3 regions of the Marinomonas sp. PE14-40 genome follow, and region 2 is predicted to be linked to each of the others. Evidence: predicted binding sites of a transcription regulator. Region 2 holds the regulator's gene; each other region holds the start of a gene.
The links. The regulator sigma-54, encoded in region 2, starts transcription at its own class of promoters, with help from an activator protein. The targets are predictions, from matches to a motif close to TGGCACNNNNNTTGCTNT.
Positions count from the first base shown of each region.

Region 1: flgB (flagellar basal body rod protein FlgB) is a predicted target of sigma-54. The motif match lies at 3,443-3,460, and genes of this name have one in related genera.
Region 3: Q0A08_RS07275 (CmpA/NrtA family ABC transporter substrate-binding protein) is a predicted target of sigma-54. The motif match lies at 5,808-5,825, and genes of this name have one in related genera.

Region 1 covers NZ_CP130700.1:2,655,317-2,662,816, reverse strand. The annotation lists gene flgN (flagellar export chaperone FlgN) at 1-110, opposite strand, end outside; gene flgM (flagellar biosynthesis anti-sigma factor FlgM) at 132-443, opposite strand; gene flgA (flagellar basal body P-ring formation chaperone FlgA) at 571-1,260, opposite strand; gene Q0A08_RS12270 (chemotaxis protein CheV) at 1,399-2,334, shown strand; gene Q0A08_RS12265 (CheR family methyltransferase) at 2,398-3,228, shown strand; gene flgB (flagellar basal body rod protein FlgB) at 3,504-3,905, shown strand; gene flgC (flagellar basal body rod protein FlgC) at 3,908-4,357, shown strand; gene Q0A08_RS12250 (flagellar hook assembly protein FlgD) at 4,367-5,059, shown strand; gene Q0A08_RS12245 (flagellar hook-basal body complex protein) at 5,071-6,768, shown strand; gene Q0A08_RS12240 (flagellar basal body rod protein FlgF) at 6,886-7,500, shown strand, end outside.
Region 2 covers NZ_CP130700.1:1,821,320-1,828,819, reverse strand. The annotation lists gene Q0A08_RS08350 (YhdP family phospholipid transporter) at 1-1,583, shown strand, start outside; gene Q0A08_RS08345 (carbon-nitrogen hydrolase family protein) at 1,585-2,409, shown strand; gene yjgA (ribosome biogenesis factor YjgA) at 2,495-3,022, opposite strand; gene mgtE (magnesium transporter) at 3,029-4,381, opposite strand; gene Q0A08_RS08330 (HPr family phosphocarrier protein) at 4,394-4,663, opposite strand; gene ptsN (PTS IIA-like nitrogen regulatory protein PtsN) at 4,672-5,121, opposite strand; gene Q0A08_RS08320 (RNA polymerase factor sigma-54) at 5,135-6,607, opposite strand; gene lptB (LPS export ABC transporter ATP-binding protein) at 6,683-7,408, opposite strand; gene lptA (lipopolysaccharide transport periplasmic protein LptA) at 7,408-7,500, opposite strand, start outside.
Region 3 covers NZ_CP130700.1:1,598,467-1,605,966, reverse strand. The annotation lists gene Q0A08_RS07300 (type I secretion system permease/ATPase) at 1-1,517, shown strand, start outside; gene Q0A08_RS07295 (HlyD family type I secretion periplasmic adaptor subunit) at 1,524-2,852, shown strand; gene Q0A08_RS07290 (response regulator transcription factor) at 2,961-3,665, shown strand; gene Q0A08_RS07285 (ANTAR domain-containing response regulator) at 3,885-4,475, shown strand; gene Q0A08_RS07280 (ABC transporter substrate-binding protein) at 4,472-5,674, shown strand; gene Q0A08_RS07275 (CmpA/NrtA family ABC transporter substrate-binding protein) at 6,038-7,441, shown strand.

The DNA of each region.
Region 1 (7,500 bases), 830 kb from region 2:
ATGCGAGCTGTATTTAAAGAGCCGAAAGCAATTCTTTCTTGTGTCAAAAGATCGAGAAGAATATTTAATAATTCTAAATTTCGTTTAAGTACAGGGATGAGAGGCAGCATGGTAATTAGTTTGTCTTAGCTCTAAAACATTGAGTCCATGGCAACCATATTGCTCGCCAACTTCTCTGAATCAACTTTATATTGACCTGAGGAGATCGCTAGTTTAATTTGCTCGACCTTAGCCATGTCCATATCTGGCATACTATTAATTTTAGTTTGATGACTTTGCATTGATTGTGCTGCACCACTTAGTTTCACTGTATCATCAGTGAGTGTGCCGCTTTTCTCTGCTTGAACAGATTTGCTTGATTCTTGTTCGTCGTTAGATTTTTGTAATCTATCATTCTTTGTTACGCTGGGTTGATTGCCATACCCATTGATATTAAATGCCATTTTGTTTCGCCTCTAAGTTTTTGCCTAAAACTTTTTACCTGCCTAACATTTTAATCGGCATATTGACCTATAACTTTAGGTATTTAATGAATAAATACAAAGTTATTTTAATCTCTTCACTGATTTCCTAATAGTTTACTCGAATCTCGCCTTCAGAGACAACTTTACCGTACACAAAACGACCAGAACTTACGTTTTTAACTTTTATTTGTTGTCCTAAGGTACCGTTTTCAGCAGCAACGCCATTCATTTTGACATTAATTAATCCACTTTGAGCCGAAATAAGTACGTTTTGACCTCGTTTAACAATAATAGGGAGCTCTGTTAATTCTTTGGTTATAAAGGTATTTATATTTATGTTACGTTTTGCAATGAGGCCGTAAGGTGGTTTTTCTGGTGAATAAACCTGACCTCTAACTTGCGTTAAATCAACTTTACCTAAGACAGTATTGCTTGCGTCAATTGTTTGCTTTCTTCTTATTGGTGCGATTGCTTTGATCGCTTCTACCAGGATTTTTTGTGATACTGGGATAAATGACTTCCATTCTGGATTTTGACAGGAAATGGCGTAAGTTGTTCTTTTTTTTGAGTTTATTCTTTGGTTTTCAACTGATATTGCTTGGTCACACGCGGGAAGGTAATTTAACCCGCCTCTGTTTTCTAAGTTAATAATGATTTCTGCATTCGGGTAGCTAGACGCTAATCTAGGTAACTCGATATTTTTTATAAAATAGTTAATTTGTTCTTCTGTTGTTGCGGCAAAAACATTACTACACAGCAACGCGAATATGATTGAAATTAACTTGTATTGCTTCATAGAGCAGTTATTTCCATAAAAATTTAAAAGTGGGTGTTAAAGGGATTAGTAAAATAACAGAATTCACTCTATCATTGGACGATATATTCTATTTAAGAGTTTAATCTCAAATCGTGTCATCACAAGTAGGAGGCATTTATGGCCGGAGTTCTCGAAAGCGTTAATCAGCGTACCCAGTTAGTTGGGGAGAACCGCCTTGAGTTATTGCTATTTCGCTTGAATGGAAAGCAAGTGTATGGAATCAATGTTTTTAAAGTAAAGGAAGTTCTTCAGTGTCCTAAGTTGACCAGCATGCCTCACAGTAGCCCAGTTGTTCGTGGTGTAGCGCACATTCGAGGTGGAACTATTCCCATTCTTGATCTTGGTTTGGCGACTGGAGACAGCCCGATTGAAAATATTGATCAATGCTTTGTCATTATTACTGAATATAATCGCAGAATTCAGGGCTTTTTGGTTAAAGGTGTTGAGCGTATTGTTAACATGAACTGGAGTGATATTCAGCCGCCACCAAAAGGACTATCCAACGATAACTACCTAACGGCTGTTTGCCAGGTAGAAAAAGAAATGGTTGAAATTATTGATGTTGAGCAAATTCTTTCTGAAGTTGCCCCAACAAAACAAAATATTTCAACGGGTATTGTTAGTGAAGAATTCCAAACAGAAGCTGTAAAACATCATATCTTAATTGTTGACGACTCAAGTGTTGCACGTAAACAAATTAAGCGTTGTATGGAAGATGTTGGCTTTGCTACAACCGTTTTGTGTGATGGTCGAGAAGCAATCGACTTCCTAAGAAATATGGCAGACGACGGTGGTGATGTTACTAAAGAATTCTCCATGATTATTTCTGATATTGAGATGCCTGAAATGGATGGCTATACCCTCACAACTGAAATCAGAAATGATAGTCGACTGAAAGAACTTTTCATTCTATTACATACTTCATTAAGTGGTGTATTTAATGAAGCGATGGTTAAGAAAGTGGGCGCAGATGGATTCTTAGCAAAATTCCAGCCGGATGAATTAGCTAAAATTGCGATTGAAGCAATTGAGAAGCAAATTGAAGCAAATTAATGGCTAAAGGAATAATCTTTAGTGCTATTAATTTTATTGGAAGGACATGGTGTCGGGGGCTAGATGCTGAGTAGTACAAATGCCATAACTCCTCAGGGGTATGAACATTTTCGCAATTACCTAGAACAAGCCTGTGGCATTTTGCTTAGTGATAATAAGCAATATCTTGTCGCGAGCCGTTTGGGGAAATTGTTGGAGCGAGAGGGCTTTACTAAGCTCGAACAATTGGTTGAGGCATTAAAGAGATTCGGTAGTGCTAAGTTAAAAGAAGAAGTAATAAATGCAATGACGACAAATGAAACTTTGTGGTTTCGTGACGCTCATCCATTTAATATTTTAAAAGACCGAATACTTCCCGAAAAGGGAAAGTCAGCGTTGAGAATCTGGTCGGCGGCGGCATCAACAGGCCAAGAAGCTTATTCTATCAGTATGGTTATTGATGAGTTTAAAGCTTCTAATCCTGGTGTGTTAAGGTCTGGTGAGAAAATTATAGCGACAGATATATGTACGAATATATTGGCTCACGCTAAGCAGGCTGAATATGATCACCTTGCTATTGCTCGTGGGCTCGCTGTTGATAGACAAAAGAAATACTTTGATAAGCAAGAAAATGGTTCTTGGAAAATCAAATCTGCAATAAGTAGTCGTGTTGACTTTAGATATTTAAATTTAATTGAGAGCTATACCGCTTTAGGTAAATTTGATGTGATCTTTTGTCGAAACGTATTGATCTATTTTTCTGCTGATTTGAAATTAGATATTCTGACAAGAATGCATAAAGCCCTTAATCCTGGTGGCTACCTTTTCTTGGGTGGTTCAGAGGCGTTAAGTGGTTTGTCTGATATGTTTGAAATAGTTCAGTGTCATCCAGGGATTGTTTATCGGGTTAAATAGTAAAAGCCTGAGTTAGCTTGGTGTTGAAAATTTGAAAGCCAGTTATTTCGATAACTGGCTTTTTTTATGCCTATTTTTTATGAAAAAGGGTCGAATCGCTTTATAGGCTTGCTTGCCGCATTTCGTCCTCCACTTTGTTGCCGCTTTTTGCCGTTCAAACTAAAAAGTAATAGAAGTGTAAGCGTTTCTATTGGGTTTGAGTGTCTTTCTGAATTGGCATCATAATTGCTTTATCAAGAGACTCTATGAATTGAATGAATAAAAGAGGCTCATAAATGGCGATTTCGTTTGATAGTGCTTTTGCAGGTCATGATAAATTTTTGAAATTTCGAAGTGATCGTGCAGCTGTTCTTGCGAATAATATTGCTAACGCAGATACCCCTAATTTTAAGGCACGTGATATTAGCTTTTCATCAGCTATGTCTCGAGTTCAGGGTGATGCTATGAAAATGCGATCAACTAATTCTAAGCATTTTGATTTGGCCTCAAGTTCGATTCGTGAAGACGAAGATTTATCGTACCGTGTAGCGTCTCAACCTTCTTTGGATGGGAATACCGTGGACTTGCAACGAGAGCAAGCTGAATTTGCTCAGAACTCTTTGCAGTTTGATACCAGTTTTATGTTCCTTGATCGAAAAATTAGTTCGATGAAGAAAGCCCTTAATGGAGGCTTATAAGAATGTCACTTAATAATATCTTTGCGATTTCTGGCTCGGCAATGAGTGCTCAAACCATTCGTTTAAATACGGTAGCGAGTAACATTGCCAATGCTGAAACGGTTTCAAGTTCGGAAGATCAAACCTATCGAGCACGTAAACCTGTTTTTTCAACCATGATGCAAGAATCTATGCGTGGTTATGGTTGGAATGAAGTTTCAAATGATGAGTTTGGAGCAGGTGTTGGGGTTGAGGTAAAAGGGATTGTTGAATCTGATGCTCCTTTGCAGCCGAGATATGAACCTGACCATCCAATGGCAAATGAGACTGGCTATGTCTACTATTCTAATGTGAACCCAGTAGAAGAAATGGCTGATATGATGTCCGCGTCTAGGTCATTTCAGACTAACGTTGAAGTGATGAATTCTGCTAAGAGTATGATGCAGAAAATGCTAACTCTTGGGCAGGCGTAGAGGTAGTTTATGGCAGATTTTGATGCTAGCTTAAGTGGACTGATTTCCCAGTACGGTACAGATAACGCCAAAGTTAAGGCGGGTGTCGATGTTGAGGCGAAGGAAGATTCTAAAGCGTTAACTGACACAGATGTTTTTATGACGCTCTATATTGAGCAATTAAAAGCACAAGACCCCACGGCACCACAAGATACTAACAAAATGGTATCTCAGATTGCCGAAATGAGCTCGCTTGAAGAGCTATCAACTATTTCGACTCAATTAGAATCTATGACAAGTGCATTAACCTCTAGTCAGGCTATTTCTGCATCGACGCTAGTGGGTCAAAAAATCATGGCGAATACAAACGTCGCTACCTTGGATGAAGGTGGTGATGTGCCAGTGAAAATGAATATTCCTGAGGTGTCATTGTCGACGACATTGGAAATCCGAAATGCAGAGGGTGACATAGTGCGTGATATGAGTGTGCATGAAGAGTCATTTGTTTGGGATGGAAAAGATAATGAAGGAAATGCGTTAGCAGCAGGAGAATATAATTTTAAAGCGCTCTCTATTGATGGAGAGGGTGTAAAAACATCTTTAATGACTCGGCTTCCAGCCAAGATTGAGGGTGTAACAATTAGTGGCCCGAATGGTACGGAATTGAATGTATCAGGGGTAGGTAAAATTGGATTAACTGAAGAGCTTGATATAGTTGGCTAAGTGAGAGGGTTATGGGTTTCAATACAGCATTATCTGGTATTAAAGCGTCTGCCGATGCGTTAAGTGTCACCGGTGACAATATTGCCAACTCGGATACAACGGGTTTTAAGCAGTCTCGAATAGAATTTGGTGACTTGTACAATACCAGTGTTGTAGGTGCAGGTAGTAATAACACAATTGGCTCTGGTGTGAGTGTTAATAACATCGCACAGGCTTTCTCTGCTGGTAACATTGCTTACACAGATAACAACTTGGATTTGGCTGTTGATGGTACAGGGTTCTTTGTCTTGAACCTGGGTGGTACTCAGGCATATACCAGAGCTGGTGATTTCAAGCTTGATGCAGAGGGTTATCTTGTTACTAATGATGGTGCCAATGTAGAAGGTTACAATGCTGTTGATGGTATTGTTGGCGGTAATTTAGAAAACCTTCAAGTACCAACAGATAGGATTGCACCTCAAGCGACTAGTAATGTTGAAATTCAGGTTAACCTTGACTCTGAGTCAAAGGATGTTCCTCCTTATATTGAGGCTGATTTTGACCCGAATGATCCTGAGACATACGATTTTACTCAGACTCAGACAATAACGGATGCTGCTGGCGCCAACCATATTATTACTTATTATTATGCTAAGTCTGAATTGCCTAATACTTATCAGGTGCATGCAAGCGTTGATGGGGCTGCAACTGATGATACGGGTGCAGCTTGGATGGTAGATCAATATGCTACTTTCAATGGCCCGGAAGAAGGTAAAGACCTTAACCTTGATGGTATTAATGAAGATCCATTTCAGCTTCTATATATGGGGGCAGGTCAGCCGGATACGGCGAGTGTAACAAGCTTGGCGCAAACACCTTTTGCCATTACAGGTACGCTTAATGGTGTAGCTATAGCGGATACCATGTTAGCAGCTAACGTGGTTCAGCCGATCAGTGTTGCGCGTGAAGCTTTTGATCCATCAGATCCTTCTACTTATACCTATGGTAATACCAAAACGTTATATGATGGTTTAGGTGAAGAGCATACTCTTGGTTATTACTTCATTAAACAAGGTGAAAATAACACCTATGAGATGGTGGTAACCGTTGATGGTAAAACACAATATGAAGATCCAGTAACAGGGGATCTCACTTCATATATTCCAGATGATGTTGTGGTGACTTTTGATACGGCAGGTAATATCTCTGGGGTGGCGCAAGGTTTTCCGCCTTTTGCCGTGACTCAGCCAATTACATTAGAGATTTCTGGATTTGACCCAACAAACCGAGCGGCGACTATTCCCCTTGATTTGAATGGGTCTACTCAGTTTGCATTAAATAGTAGTGATGTTTTTGTGCAAGATGGTTTTACCGCAGGTGAGTTACAGGGTGTTTCTTTTGATGAAGAGGGGTATTTGATTGCGACTTATACTAACCAACAAACTTCTATATTAGGTCAGATTGCATTGGCAACTTTTGATAATACTGATGGATTGACGCCGTCGGGTGATACTTCTTGGGTGGCAAGTTCTGACTCGGGCCAAGCTAACGTAGGTAAGCCAAATACGGGGACCTTGGGTAGTATTCAAGGTGGCGCCTTAGAGGAATCTAACGTCGATCTAACCTCTGAATTAGTTGCCTTGATTGAAGCGCAGCGAAACTATCAAGCAAACTCTAAAACCTTAGAAACTGAAAATACGGTGACTCAGACGATCATTAATCTGAGGTAATCTAGTGAATAAAGTTATCTGATACCCTCTGTCAGATAATGACCAAATAAAGGGGCAGGCTATACTTGGCATGATGTTTGAATGCTAAGTGTAGTCTTTTTATTTGGAGTGCATAGAATGGATAGAGCCCTATATCTAGCAATGAGTGGTGGTAAGCAGATTATGCAAGCCCAGACCATTCGTGCCAATAACCTTGCAAATGTAAATACAACCGGATTTCGAGCTGACTTTGAGCAAGCTCGTGCTATGCCTGTGTATGGTGATCACTATGCAAGTCGTGTCTATTCTATGACAGAAAATCCAGCCACTCGTTATGAGTCCGGTGCTTTAATTCAAACTGATAGATCTCTTGATGTTGCTATGAAAAATAGCGGCTTTATTGCTGTGCTTGATGCGCAAGGCGGTGAGGCTTATACGCGTTCAGGAGATTTACAAATTACCGCTAATGGGCAGTTAGTTAATGGCAGCGGTTTGCCTATCATGGGAGCGAGAGGGCCGATCTTTTTGCCGCCTATCGATAAAATATCTATCGGTGAAGATGGCACTATTTCTATTATTCCTGAAGGTGGAACTGCTGCAGAAGTTGCGACTATTGGGCAGATTAAATTGGTTAACCCAGATACTCAACTTATTGAAAAAGGCCCTGATGGTTTATTGAGAGCGAGAAGTGGTGCGCCACTGGAGCAAGATTTTAATACCGAACTTAAATCTGGCTTTTTAGAAAGTAGCAAT
Region 2 (7,500 bases):
AAGAGGTTATGGCCTGGCAGAAACTACCTAAAATGTTGACGAAGGCAGTGCAGGGGGAAGTTGATTTTACGGCTGATTTTACTATCAACCCAGACTTACCTGCTTTAATAAATGTTAATGCTGAGACTAATTTAAAGGGGGCGAGTTTATCTCTCCCTGTTCCTTTCGCTAAAACGACAAATACTCAAAAGCCCTTAGCGCTTTCGATTGATGTGTTATCTGATTATGCTGACGTGTCTATCTTATATGATGGTAATTACCGCTCTAAGTTACGTTTCTCTGAATCTGGCTTTTATGGCGGTCAAGTGCTGATTAATAATGCTAATGAGAGTGATTTTGAGGTGAGCTCGGGTCTATCTCTTAAGGGGCAACTACCTCATGTTGAGCTTGCTGCATGGCGGAAATTTTTAAATGAACCAGATGATACGAATACATCTTCGCCGCAAAATTTACGTCTGTTTGTGCCAGAGTGGCTTTCTTTTGTAAATCTGATAGTTGATCAAGTCAGACTTAACGAAGATAACTTGTTGCACAATGTTAAAGTTCAATATGACATTAGTAAGCGTCCAAGCGATATTTACCTTAATTCTGAAGAAATGAGTTTGCAGCTAACAAAGGATCTGCAGGGGCCTGTTGTGAACTTTTCCTATCTTAGCTGGAATAGTCCAGCTAAAGACGATAAGCAAGGTATTGAAGTTGATGCTGCGAAGGTTGCCGATTCTGCTGTCATTAAGGCTCAGCAAATTCCTACCATGTCACTGAATATAAATGAATTAGTTGTTAATAATCAGCCATATGGTGATTGGCAGTTAATGATTACAAACTTGGGTAAAAAAATCAGAATTGATCCATTTTCTACCGAGCTAACTGAAGGGGATTTTGTTGGTAGCCTGTTTTGGCAGGATGATGAGCATTCTAATGTCGAATTTCTGCTTAATGTTGATGGTGGGGATATTGATGAGTTGACGAGAAAATTTTCTAATCAAACATTGCTGACTTCTAAGGAATATAAAATCAATGTCAGTTTGAGTTGGTTGGGTACACCATTTGATATTCAAAGAGATACCTTGACGGGGCGCATTGAATTTTTATCGAAAAATGGTGTTTTGGAAAAGGTGAATGAGTTGCCTAGTTTCTTGAAAGCTTTAGGGATTTTCAACTTGCATGCGTTAGCGCGCAGATTGACCTTAGACTTTTCTGATGTCAGTTCGGATGGGCTAACCTATGATAAAATGTCAACGTCACTGGTTATTCAAAATGGTCAGTTAAATACAAGTAAGCCTTTGAGTATTGTGTCGCCAACAGTTGAAATTGAGTTGCAAGGTAATGCAGACCTAGTAACAGAGACGCTAGATGAAAGAATGATTGCCTATTTTCCTTTAGGTAATGCTTTACCTATTGCTGGCTTTTTACTTGGTATGCCTCAGGTTGCGGGTATTCTATATATAACGGATAAAATTTTTGGTGATAAGTTATCAAAAGTGACCAGTGTTGAATATTTGATAAAAGGGCCTTTTGCGGATCCTATTATTACGCCAGTGGTACATACACCTAAAGTTCGGCCCAAAAACAGGGATAAATAACATGAAGATCGCAGCAATTCAGCTTACTAGTAAGGATGATTGGCAAGCTAATTTAACTGATATTCGAGAGATGACTAAGAGTGCTGCCAAGCAGGGTGCCAAATTGGTTGTATTACCTGAGAATGCTCTCATGTTTGCAGGTAATAAAATGCGTCCTTTAGCTGAATCATCTGAACAAGAATTTATATTGGCTGAACTTTCACGGTTGGCAAAGCACCATAAAATACACTTGGTTGTTGGTTCGCACCCAAGTTTAAATCGCCCTGATGGTAGCCTAGTCGACGGTGGGAGAGTGCGTCAGTCTTGTTTGGTATTTGGTGTAGATGGTGAATTGAAGGCTAGGTACGACAAGATACACCTTTTTGATGTCATGGTATCTGATCAAAATGGTCAGTATATGGAGTCAAAAGTAATCGAGCCTGGACAGCTAGACCCCATTGTTGTTGATATTGACGGTGTGAAGCTTGGTCTGTCGATTTGTTATGATGTTAGGTTTCCTGAAATGTATCGAAAGCTTGCTGATTGCGGCGCTGATTTGGTTGTCGTACCTGCTGCTTTTACCTATCGCACAGGTGAGGCCCATTGGCACACTTTGCTAAAGTGTCGTGCGATAGAGAATCAATTTTATGTTCTTGGAGTGAATCAGTGTGGACATCACTCTAGTACACGTCATACCTATGGGAATTCAACTTGCTATTCTCCTTGGGGTGACTGTGTTGGGCAATTGGAGCACGAACCTGATGTGCTGCTGATAGAGATAGATTTAACAAAAATAAATGAGAGTCGTGGCACTATGCCAGTTCATAGTCATAGGCGTTTTAATTAGATGCTATTAAGTGTTGATTATGAAATAAAAAGCGCTTTTTTAAGCGCTTTTTTATTTCTATTAATAGCTAAATCCCTGGTAGGAATTAGGCTAATCCAAGTTTTTTATCTTGAATTTCCCTTAATAGCTTAAATAGCTTTTTACGGTTTGTTGTTTTGCCGCTTTGGCTTACTTCTTTTTGAGCTTGTCTAATGAGTTGTCTGAAGTGTTGAATATCAATGTCTGGGTTTTCATTTAAATATTCTTGGAGAACACTTTGGCTGTTCTCACCAATCAAGGCATCACGTAAGTTTTCAAGTTGATGAAACATTTTATTGTGAGCGGCTGACGTTGTATCAAATAACTCGATGCGAGCGGCAATCTTCTCGTGATCCTCTGTTCGCATAATACGTCCGATATATTGCATATGACGGCGCATAGCTTCATGTTTTTTGATGCGATCAGCTTCAGCGAGAGCGTCTCTTAATGTGTCAGACATCTCAACTTTTTTCTGTTGTGCTTTGCTTAAACCTAACAGTTTTTTGCCCAAAGCTTGTAAGGCTTCCATTTCACGCTTTATTTGGGTTTTGCTGATAAAGTTTTCGTCGTCTTCTAATTGTTCAAAATCTGTCATGTGAGCCTAAATAAGAAAGATAGTTGCTAGCCCTAAAAAGGATAAAAAACCGACTACGTCAGTGACTGTAGTGAGTATTACGTTACCCGCAAGTGCAGGGTCTATGCCCAAACGCTTTAATGTAATAGGGAGGAGTGTGCCGACTAGTGCGGCAAACAGTAAATTTATGATTAATGCGCCCGCTATGATATAGGCAATCTCAATGTTGTCAAACCAATATGCGGTTAAAGCGCCAACAACGATTGCCCATAAAATACCATTTAAAAAGCCGACGACAATTTCTCGGTTTAAAAGCCACCGTGTGTTAGCGGCGCCAATGTGGCCTAGTGCTATCCCCCTTATGACTAATGTTAGTACTTGAGAGCCTGCTATACCGCCCATACTTGCAACAATAGGCATAAGAATGGCGAGGGCTACAACTTGATCTATGGTGTTTTGAAAAAGCCCAATAACATAAGACGCAATAAAAGCAGTAATCAAATTGATGCCTAACCAAACGGCACGGCGCTTAGAGGTTTGCATAATGGGAGCAAAAGTATCTTCATCGTCATCAAGGCCGGCCATGCTTAACATCGAGTGCTCTGCCTCATCTCGAATGACGTCGACCACATCATCGATTGTAATACGACCTAGCAGTTTACCTGATGCTTCATCAATGACAGGTGCTGATACTAGATCCATCTTCTCAAACAGTTGAGCGACTTCACTTGCTGGTGCGTCAGCTTCGATGACAGTTGTTTCTGTTTCCATGATTTCTCGTACGCTCGCATCTGGGTCTGCAACGAGAAGTTTAGTAAGAGGGAGTGTACCTAAAAACCTATCAGAGCGACTGACGACTAATAGGCTGTCAGTCATGTCGGGTAGGCTTGCGTGTCGTCTTAAGAAACGAAATGCGATATCTATTGTAATATTTGGTCTAACAGTAATGGTATCGGTATTCATTAAGCCGCCAGCAGAGTCTTCTGGGTAGCTTAATAGGGATTCGACTCTTGATCTGTCCTGAGCTGTCATTGATGCTAGTACTTCAGCAACGACTGTCTCAGGTAGGTTTTGAAGTATGTCTGCTAAATCATCACTTTCTAACTGCTCAGTCACTGCGACCAGCTGCTCAGTATCCATTTCCTTTAAAAATTGGACGCTGATATCTTCGCTTAGATACTGGAGTATCTCGCCTTCATTCTTTTGTTCAATGAGGTCCCATAAAAGACGTCTTTCTTTCGGGGGTGAGGATTCTAGGAGGCGAGCGACGTCTTGCGCAGGTAAGGCGCCATTAAGTAAGTACTTAATTTGCATTGTGCCACCTGACTCAAGTGAGTCGGTGACCGTTTGCAAGTGTTGTTGCGTATCCTGTTCAACCATTTTCTATAGGCTTTATTCTTCTTCGTCAAAACGATTGTTGATAAGGGTGGTAATGGCGTCAAGCGCAGCGGCTTCATCTTCACCATTAGTTTTAATGATGATGTTAGTGCCTTTGGATGCAGCGAGCATCATCATTGCCATAATGCTTTTACCATCAACATTGCGTCCTTCTTTGTCTATCGTAATATCACAAGAAAATCGTGATGTGGTTTCTACTAGTTTGCCTGCGGCTCTAGCATGTAAACCTAGTTTGTTAATGATTGTGATCTCTTGCTCTAACATGTTGATCCCTATAACAATGATTTGAATGTATCGTAAAGTGCCTGGTTTGAATTTGCTTGTCTTAAAGACTCAAGTTTTTCAGGAGACTGAGCAAACTCTGCGATTTGACCTAATGTCGTAAGGTGGTGATCGCATTCTTGTGGCGGCACAATTAAAGCAAATATTAGATCGACTTTCTTACGATCTATAGCGTCAAAATCAATCGCTTTTTCTAGGGAGATAACAACCATGGCGGTATGGTTTGCTTCTTCTAGGCGACAGTGAGGTACTGCGATGCCTTGTCCTACACCAGTGCTTCCTAGCTTCTCACGAGCAAGCAAAGCATCAAAAACAGCTTCTTTATCGCAATGAAGTCTATCGGCTACCAGATTAGCAATATTCTCAAGTGTTCTTTTCTTACTTGTTGTTGCAAGGTTTGCTATTACTAGCTCTGGTTTTAAAATGTTAGTTAATGACACTTTCAATTCCGCTTTATATTAGTCTTTTTCGTTCATTTGAAGGGGGGATGTTCATTGCTTCACGGTATTTAGCAACGGTTCTCCTTGCCACTTGTATGCCTTGATCTGCCAATGCCGTTGCAAGCTTGTTGTCGCTTAAGGGTTTTTTGGCGGGTTCATCTGTAATGAGTTTTTTGATCATGGCTCGGATTGCTGTTGAAGAACATTCTCCTCCAGAGTCAGTGCTTACATGACTTGAGAAGAAGTATTTCAATTCAAAGATACCTCTTGGGGTATGCATATACTTCTGGGTAGTAACGCGTGAAATGGTGGATTCATGCATGCCAACTTCTTCAGCAACATCATGCAGTACCATCGGTTTCATTGCTTCTTCACCTAACTCAAAAAAATCAATTTGCTTTTCAACAATACAGCTAGCAACTTTGAGTAGGGTTTCGTTACGACTTTGAATGCTTTTCAAAAACCACTTAGCTTCTTGCAGTGAGTTTTTAATGTAATTTACTTCTTCAGTTTTCTTTGAGCTATTAGCAAGTGAAGAGTAGGTCTTATTGATTCTGACAGGAGGTAGAGCGTCGTTGTTGAGTTCTACTTGCCAAATATCATTTCGCTTTCTGACATTCACATCAGGGATAACATAATCGGTATCATCTTGATCTATGAGAGAGCCCGGTCTTGGGTTTAATTGCTGTATTAGCGCAATAACCTCTTTTAGGGCTTCTTCTTTAAGTTTGGTCTTTCTTGATAGTTGAGTGAAGTCTCGGCTACCCAGTAATGCTAGATGTTGGTTTATTAAGTTGTGCGTGCTCTTGTAGAGAGGGTGATCTTTGTAAGCTTGCAACTGTACTAGCAAGCACTCTCTTAAATCGGCAGAGCAAACGCCAACAGGGTCAAAGCACTGTAGTCTATGTTGTACAGCTAATACTTCGTCTTCTTCTAGCTCTTCAAGTTGTGGGGTTAAGCCTTGCCAAATATCATTAATGGTAATGCTTAAATAGCCATCTGGTTGAACGCATTCAATAATAGAATAAGCAATTTCTATGTCACGTTCAGAGAAAGGGGTTAAATTGAGTTGCCATATGAGGTGGTCTTGAATGCTTTCAGAAGGGGCGTTTCGGCTTTCGAAATCAAAGTCATTGTCATAGCTTTGGCCTTCTGATGCGGCAGCTGAGTTCTGATAGGTGTCATCCCAAGAGCTGTCGATGGATAGTTCTTCAGGGATGCTTTCTGTCCATTCGGACTCTACTCGCGCTTCATCATTGTTCTGACTATTTGCGCTAGCTTCATTATCTTTTTTGTCAGTGCTTTCTTCTACATTTGTGTCATTAAAATCATCGTCATCCATCTCTAATAATGGGTTAGATTCTAAGAACTCATGAATTTCTTGTTGTAAGTCCAATGTAGATAATTGCAGTAAACGTATAGCTTGCTGCAATTGAGGGGTCATGGTCAGTTGTTGACCAATTTTTAACTGTAAAGATTGCTTCATAGTGAAACACTTTCTGTAAGAATGATTTGGAACGAGTTATGCATATTACTCCCTTTTTTAGTAAAAGAGAAAGATCTAGAGTCGGAAGTTGTCACCAAGGTAAACTTTTTTCACCTGTTCATTCGAAATGACTTCTTCGGCATTGCCTGAGGCAATAATATGCCCGTTTCCGACTATGTAGGCTTTGTCGCAAATATCTAATGTTTCCCGCACATTGTGGTCTGTGATAAGAACGCCAATGCCACTTTGCTGTAGATGTTTAATGATTTGTTTGATGTCTCCAACAGAGATTGGGTCAACACCTGCAAAGGGTTCGTCAAGCAAGATGAATTTAGGGTTCATAGCAAGGGCGCGTGCAATTTCAACACGTCGTCTTTCGCCCCCAGAGAGAGCCATGCCTAAATTTTTACGAATGTGGGTGATATGGAATTCGTTAAGTAGTTGTTCAAGCTTTTCTTCACGTTCTTGCTTAGAAAGGCTTTTGCGAGTCTCTAAAATGGCCGCTATATTGTTTTCAACAGACATCTTGCGAAAGATAGATGCTTCCTGAGGGAGGTAGCCAATGCCTTTTTGTGCTCTTGCATGCATCGCCAGATGGGTGACAGGTTCGCCATCAATAAATATATCACCTTTATCATTAGCAACCATGCCAACTATCATATAGAAGCAAGTTGTTTTACCTGCTCCGTTTGGGCCTAATAGGCCAACCGCTTGGCCAGATTCAACCGCAATAGATACATCAATAACAACCTGACGTTTTTTATAGCTTTTAGCTAAATTCTTAGCTTCTAAAATCGCCATTAATTAGCCTTAGGTGGAGTGTTGGATTGTGGTTGTAGTGTCATAGAAACACGACCGCTTTTGTTTTTCTTCGCTTCAAATGTGCCTGTAGT
Region 3 (7,500 bases), 220 kb from region 2:
CGGGGGTGTATTTATTTGACTTCTTATTACGCTCCCTGCGAAGTTACTTTATCGACCTTGCGGGTAAAAAATCTGATATTTTAATTTCGGCAAATATTTTTGCTAGGGTGAATGGCATTAAAATGGCCGCTAGGCCTCGTTCTGTGGGGGCGTTTGCGAAAAACCTACAGGACTTTGAAAGTATTCGAGACTTTATCACCTCAGCCAGTATTACTACCTTGGTTGATGTGCCCTTCATGTTTTTGATCATAGGTATCATTTGGTTGATTGGTGGACCCGTCGCCTATATTCCTATGATTACTATTTTCTTGATTATTGCCTATAGCTTGATGATTCAAGTGCCTTTGCGTCGTTCAATTGAAGAAGGGCAGAAAACAGCATCTCAAAAGAATGCTTTGTTAATTGAGAATTTATCTAACGCAGAATCGGTAAAACTTAATAATGCTGAAGGCGTAATGCAGCGCCAGTGGGAAGAATCTGTCGCGAACATTGCTAACTGGGGTGTGAAGACGCGACAATTAGCGCAATCTTGTTCTAACTTTGCCATGGTGACTCAGCAAATGACCACTGTGGTCATGGTGATTATCGGGGTGTATCAGATCTCTGCTGGTGAAATGAGCATGGGAGCATTGATTGCCACAGTCATGCTTACGGGGCGAGCACTTGGACCTATGGCTCAAATTGCTGCTTTGGCAACTCGTTATAATCAGGCAAAAGCGGCCTTTACCTCAATTAATGAAATTATGAGTTCGCCTGTTGAACATTCAGATGACGTGAAATACGTCCACAGGCCAAAGTTCGAAGGCGAGTTCCAGTTTGATACAGTGACCTTTGCTTATCCAGAACAAGAGCAAGCTGCCATAAGTAATGTCAGTTTTACCATTAAAAAAGGTGAAAAGGTGGGCATTATTGGTCGTATTGGCTCAGGTAAATCTACCATAGGTAAGATTATGACGGGTCTGTATGAACCAATGGATGGTGCTGTTCGTATCGATGGGGTGGATGTTAGACAAGTAAACCCAACCGATTTGCGTCGTAACATAGGTGCCGTATCACAAGATGTGAGCCTGTTTTACGGTTCTATTAAGGATAATATCGTACTGGGTGTGCCCTATGTGGAAGATGAAGCAGTCATTCGTGCTGCAAATCTTTCTGGTGTAGCTGAGTTTGCTAACCGTAAACCAAGTGGTTTAGACAGTATGGTAGGTGAGAGAGGTATGCTTTTATCTGGTGGTCAAAGACAAAGTATCGCCATTGCCCGGGCTTTATTATTTGATCCATCCATTCTTATTTTAGATGAGCCTACCGCGTCTATGGATAACACCACAGAAACTCGAATGAAACGTAGGTTACAAGCAGGTATTAAAGACAAAACCTTGATCCTGATTACCCATAAGTCTTCCATGCTAGATATGGTGGATAGATTAATTGTCATGGACAACGGGCGAATGATTGCTGATGGGCCTAAGGCTCAAGTGCATGAAGCGTTACGCCAAGGGAAACTAAAGGTAAGTTAATTAATCATGAAGCAGCCCAATATTTCTCAAGAGGATTTAGCTTATTCCTCAAATTACAACGCAGCATTAATGCTTAAGTCACCCAGAGGTGGCCGTATTATTTTGTGGAGTATTTTCTTATTCGTGATTTTTGGTGGCCTGTGGGCAAACTATACGGAATTAGATGAAGTCACTGTGGGTGAAGGTAAGGTTATTCCGTCAAGCCAAGTACAAATAGTACAAAACCTTGAAGGTGGTATTTTAAAAGAGATTCATATTGATACGGGTGACAATGTAGAGCGTGACCAACTATTGATGACAATTGAAAATACTGCCGCAGTCTCTTCCTTACGTGAACAACAGGCGGAAGGCATAAACTTAGCTGTGCGTGCTGCTAGATTAAGAGCTGAAGCAAATGGCAATGAGCCGAGTTTTGACGCCGATTTAAGAGCTTTATACCCAGAAGTGGTTGATCGTGAGTTACGTTTGTATCAAAACCGCTCTGAATCCTTAAGTACTAACCAATTTGTTTTTGAACAACAGGTTGCTCAAAAGCAACAAGAAATCGTCGAATTAAGTGCTAAATTGGATAACTTAAGAACCAGTTATGAACTTGCTCAAGAAGAGTTGAGTTTAACTCGTCCTGCCTTTGAGCAAGGGGCTGTTTCTAAAGTTGAGCTTTTGCAACTAGAGCGTCAAGTAAACCAAATGGAAGGGGACATGAGGGCGAGCCAACTGGCTTTACCTAGAGCTGAATCTTCATTGGTTGAGGCGAAAACTAAACTATTAGAAAGTAGTGCAAAGTTTCGAGCGGAAGCGCAAGAAGAGTTAACCAAGGTACAAACAACGTTAGATAAGATAAAAGAAGCGAGTGTTTCCTTAGAAGATAAAGTATTAAGAACACAGGTAAGATCGCCTGTGAAAGGGATAGTAAAACAGCTTCAAATTAATACAGTAGGTGGTGTTATTCAGCCCGGTCAAAGTTTGGTTGAGATAGTGCCATTAGAAGATTCTTTGTTAATCGAAGCAAAAATACGTCCTGAAGATATTGGGTTTATCAAACCAGAATTGGTAGCCATTGTTAAGCTGTCTGCTTATGATTTTGCTATTTATGGCGGACTAACTGCCACAGTTGATAATATCAGTGCTGATACCATTATTGATGAAGAGGGGAATAGTTTTTATTTGGTTAAAGTAAGAACCAGTAAGAACTATCTTGGCACGGAAGAGACACATCTTCCTATCATTCCTGGTATGCAGGCAACGGTGGATGTGATCACCGGTAAAAAGAGTCTGTTAGATTATTTATTCAAACCTATCCTAAAAGCCAAGCAAAATGCCTTGAGGGAAAGGTAAGTTACCATTTCATAACAATAATCCTATCTAAGCTATTCATATTGAAACGAAAATTAACACTATTACATTACACGGAAAGTAGAATAAATAACATGTATGGACAATTTGATGGTAGATAAAGAATTGAAAATAGTGTGCTGGAATACCGACCCTGTTGTGATTGCGCATTGGCAAAAAGTTGTTTCAAATCAATATGAGCTCAGCTTTGTAGGTTCATTAAATGAAACACGTGCTTCGCTTTCAGAAACAGTTGAGCCTATCGCATTTTGCTTCATTCATCTTGATGATGAAAACTTTACCTCTATGGTTGAACATGTTGTTACGATTAGGAATCTTTTTCCTGAACTTAAGATCATCGCTTTCCCTAATCAAACGAGTCAAAGTGCTGCATTAAGAATGTTTTCACAAGGTGTTAATGGGCAATGTGCTCCTTTTATTGGTATTGAGCAACTAGCGTTAGTTTTATCTGTTGTTGCAACCGGTGAAATTTGGGGCGGTAAAACCTTTATTGAAAACCTAATTAATGAATCTGCTCGCAAAGCATCCGCTTCTCCAACCACAGAAAACCGTGGTCAAAGACGTGGTGATGATAAGCGCCTTAAAAATGATGCAATTTTAGCTGACCTAAGCCAACGTGAAATGGATGTCGCTAAATTGGTTGGCCAAGGTCTTAACAATAAAAAAATTGCACAAGATTTAGACATTACCGATCGTACGGTTAAAGCTCACCTTACCGCTATTTTCAAAAAACTCGAATTGAAAGATCGACTTTCTGTTGCTCTTTTGGTGCAAAACTCTTCTTATCATAATTAAGCAGTGCATAAAATTCGACTGAGTATCTGCTTTTAATATAAAAATTCCCTCTCAAATACCTTTTAGCTTACTTTTCTTAGATTTTCGCCTCATTTCTGTTCACTTTCTCTAAATGGCTTAACAATTGCATTTTTTGCTGTGAATGAGGTTTATGGCGAATGGTTCTCTTGTTGTTTGCATCAATTTGCACAATGAAGGGCATGCCTAGGAGAAAAGAAAGTGACAGAACTGACTGTAATGCTGATTGATGATGAGCCTGCAAGGGCTGCAATCGTCGAGCAAGCGCTAACAGATAATGGTTATCGAGTAATAAGGCGACTTGAAAACGCCCAAGGCCTGAATCAAGCAGTAATCCGTTATCAACCTGATATTGTCATCATAGATGTTGATAGTCCTGATCGAGATACGTTGGAGAATATGTCTCGTCTTACCAAAGATAACCCTAGACCTATTTTGATGTTTTCAGAGCAAGAGAATGAGCAGCATATGGAGGCGGCGATTAGAGCGGGGGTGAGTGCTTATATTGTTGATGGTCTGCAAACTAATCGAGTTAAACCGATTGTTCAAGTTGCGGTCGCACGTTTTAGAGAATTTCAGGCGCTCAGGAATGAGTTGGAATCTGTTAAAACTCAGCTAGAAGACAGAAAGTTAATTGAAAAGGCGAAAGGCCTAATCATGAAAAGTCAGGGTTGTGATGAAGCGTCTGCATTTAAGGCATTACGTAAGTTGGCAATGGATAGAAGTCAGCGTATGGCAGAAGTCGCGCAAAATGTCATTGCTGTGATGGATTTGATGGGAGAAATAAAGTGATTGAAACAGACAGTAAAGGGCCAAGTAACATGACAGATATTAATATTGGCTTTATTCCTCTTATTGATTGTGCTCCATTTGTTATCGCGAAAGAGAAAGGCTTTTTTGAAGCGCTAGGAGTTAGCGTTAAATTACATAAAGAAGCCTCTTGGGCCAGCATTCGCGATAAAGTTGCGTTTAACTTACTTAATGGTGCTCATATGTTAGCGGCTATGCCAATTGCTGCGACATTGGGTGTGGGCGCCATTAAGTCATCTTTAAAGTCATCCATTAAAGCGCCGATGCAAACAGGCTTTACTGTGAGTCAAAATGGCAATGGTATAACGGTTTCAAATCTCCTTTATCAACAAATGAGTGGTTATGCCAACCATGGTGCTGAAATTCGAAATGGCACAGCATTGCAACGTTTACTAAAGGATAAGTCAGAGCAAAGTATCCGATTTGCCAGTGTATTTCCTTATTCATCACATACTTATCAACTCAGGGATTGGCTTTCAAGAGCGGGCATAGATGCTGATAAAGACGTACAAATATTGGTAATTCCACCCACCAAAATGATTAGCCATCTTATAAACGGTGAGATTGATGGTTATTGTGTGGGAGAGCCATGGAATAGTTTGGCAGTACAACAAGGTGTCGGTCATATGTTAATGACAGGTTATGACCTTTGGGGAAGTACACCAGAAAAAGTATTTGCTGTTAACTCTCAATGGCAAGATGAAAACCAAGACATTCACCTTAAACTCATTAATGCCTTACATCAGGCGTGTGCTTGGGTTGATGACGAAGCTAACCAAGAAGATTTATTAGCTATTTTAGCTAAACCAGATTATCTAGACTGTGACCCAGATGGACTGAGATATGGATTTAATGCCGTCAAACCTGCGGGAGATTTTGCTTGGCCTAAAGAAGCATACCAAACGTTTTCTGGTGCTAAAGTAAACCGCCCTAATCCTGAGTATGCGCTATGGTTAATGTCTCAAATGGTACGTTGGCAAGAGTTAGGTTATCAATTTGAGGTGACAGAAGTCATCAATCAAGTGTGTCGCCAAGATTTGTACTTCAAAGCGCTTGGGCTTGTTGAAGGCGATCACCTTTATGAAAATCCCTCTTTTAACACGAGAAAGTGGTTTGAAAGCTCTTTGGCTGGCGAAACCATCATTCACCCTGATGGTTTGGAGAAGGGGCTTATATACTAACGCTGTATACGTGTGCAACTAGCCGCAATAAAAATCACTTATAGTGCGTTTTGTTACTGAGATGCAGATCAAAGTGACTAAAAAATGGGTCTGAAACTAAACTTTATCATATAAAACAAATGTTTAAGTTTTTTGGCATAACAAGTGCATTATTTATATCAAGAGATTAATTTAATGTTATTAAGAAGTTAACGACGATTTCACAATAACAAACAGTCATCACTGCTTTATTAAAAGCTCAGTATGACACCCGTTAAAGGTGATGGGATTTAAGGCAAAGGCGCCAGTAATACTTAATTTATTTTAGGTATTGCTCGCGCCTTTTTTGTTGTCCAAATTTTAGAAAATAATAGGAAGTAAAGTATGTACAAAGCATCTAGAGTCACACTATCTACTCCCAAAAGCTTTCCATTTAAAGTGATTAAGGCGGCGTTTTTCTCTGCTGTGTTGCTGCCTTCCTTGTCTCTTGCTAGCAGTATTGGAGACCCAGAGAAAGAAGATTTAAAGTTTGGTTTTATCAAGCTAACTGATATGGCTCCTTTGGCAATTGCCTATGAAAAAGGTTACTTCGAGGATGAAGATCTTTATGTCACTTTAGAGGCACAAGCAAACTGGAAAGTTTTGCTTGATAGGGTGATTGATGGCGAACTCGATGGAGCACATATGTTGGCAGGCCAACCTTTAGGTGCAACTTTAGGTTATGGCACACAAGCAGATATTATTACAGCTTTTAGTATGGACCTAAACGGGAATGGCATCACAGTCTCAAACGAGATTTGGCAGCAAATGAAGCAGTACTTAACAAAAGATGCTGCTGGTAAATACCATCATCCTATTAGCGCAAGTGCTTTGAAACCTGTCATTGAAGATTATAAGGCACAAGGTAAGCCATTTAATATGGGGATGGTATTCCCTGTTTCGACTCATAACTATGAGCTTAGGTATTGGTTAGCAGCTGGTGGTGTGAATCCGGGATTTTACGCGCCAGCTAAAGGTGACATTAGTGGACAAATTTCTGCAGATGCACTGTTATCTGTCACGCCACCACCACAAATGCCAGCAACGATGGAAGCGGGAACTATTTATGGTTATAGCGTGGGTGAACCTTGGAATCAGCAAGCCGTATTTAAAGGTATCGGTGTCCCTGTGATAACAGATTATGAAATCTGGAAGAACAACCCAGAGAAGGTGTTTGGGGTAAGTAAAGCTTGGGCTGATGAATATCCAAATACCCATTTACATGTGGTAAAAGCCTTGATTCGTGCTGCGAAGTGGCTTGATGAGAATAATAATGCTAACCGTAAAGAAGCGGTAGAAATTCTATCTCGTAGTGAATATGTTGGGGCCGATTACGATGTGATTGCCAACAGTATGACAGGCACCTTTGAATATGAAAAAGGGGATGTTCGTGAAGTGCCAGACTTCAATGTATTTTTCCGTCATAACGCTACCTATCCTTATTATAGTGATGCTATTTGGTACCTGACTCAAATGCGTCGTTGGGGACAAATTGACAGCTTCAAGCCAGATGCTTGGTACATGGATATGGCGAAAAAAGTTTATCGTCCAGATATTTATGCGCAAGCGGCTCAATCATTAATTGAAGACGGTGTTATGACTGCATCTGACTTCCCTAATTTCAAAACAGAGACAGGCTTTAAGCCAGAGCAAAGTGAATTTATCGATAATGTAAGTTATGACGGACGTTATCCAAACAAATATCTAGAAAGCCTAAAAATCGGACTGAAAGGTTCTCAAACCCCTTAATTTATTTTGAACTAGCCCTCGCCCTTTATTGGGTGGGGGCGAATGTTATGGCACCACCT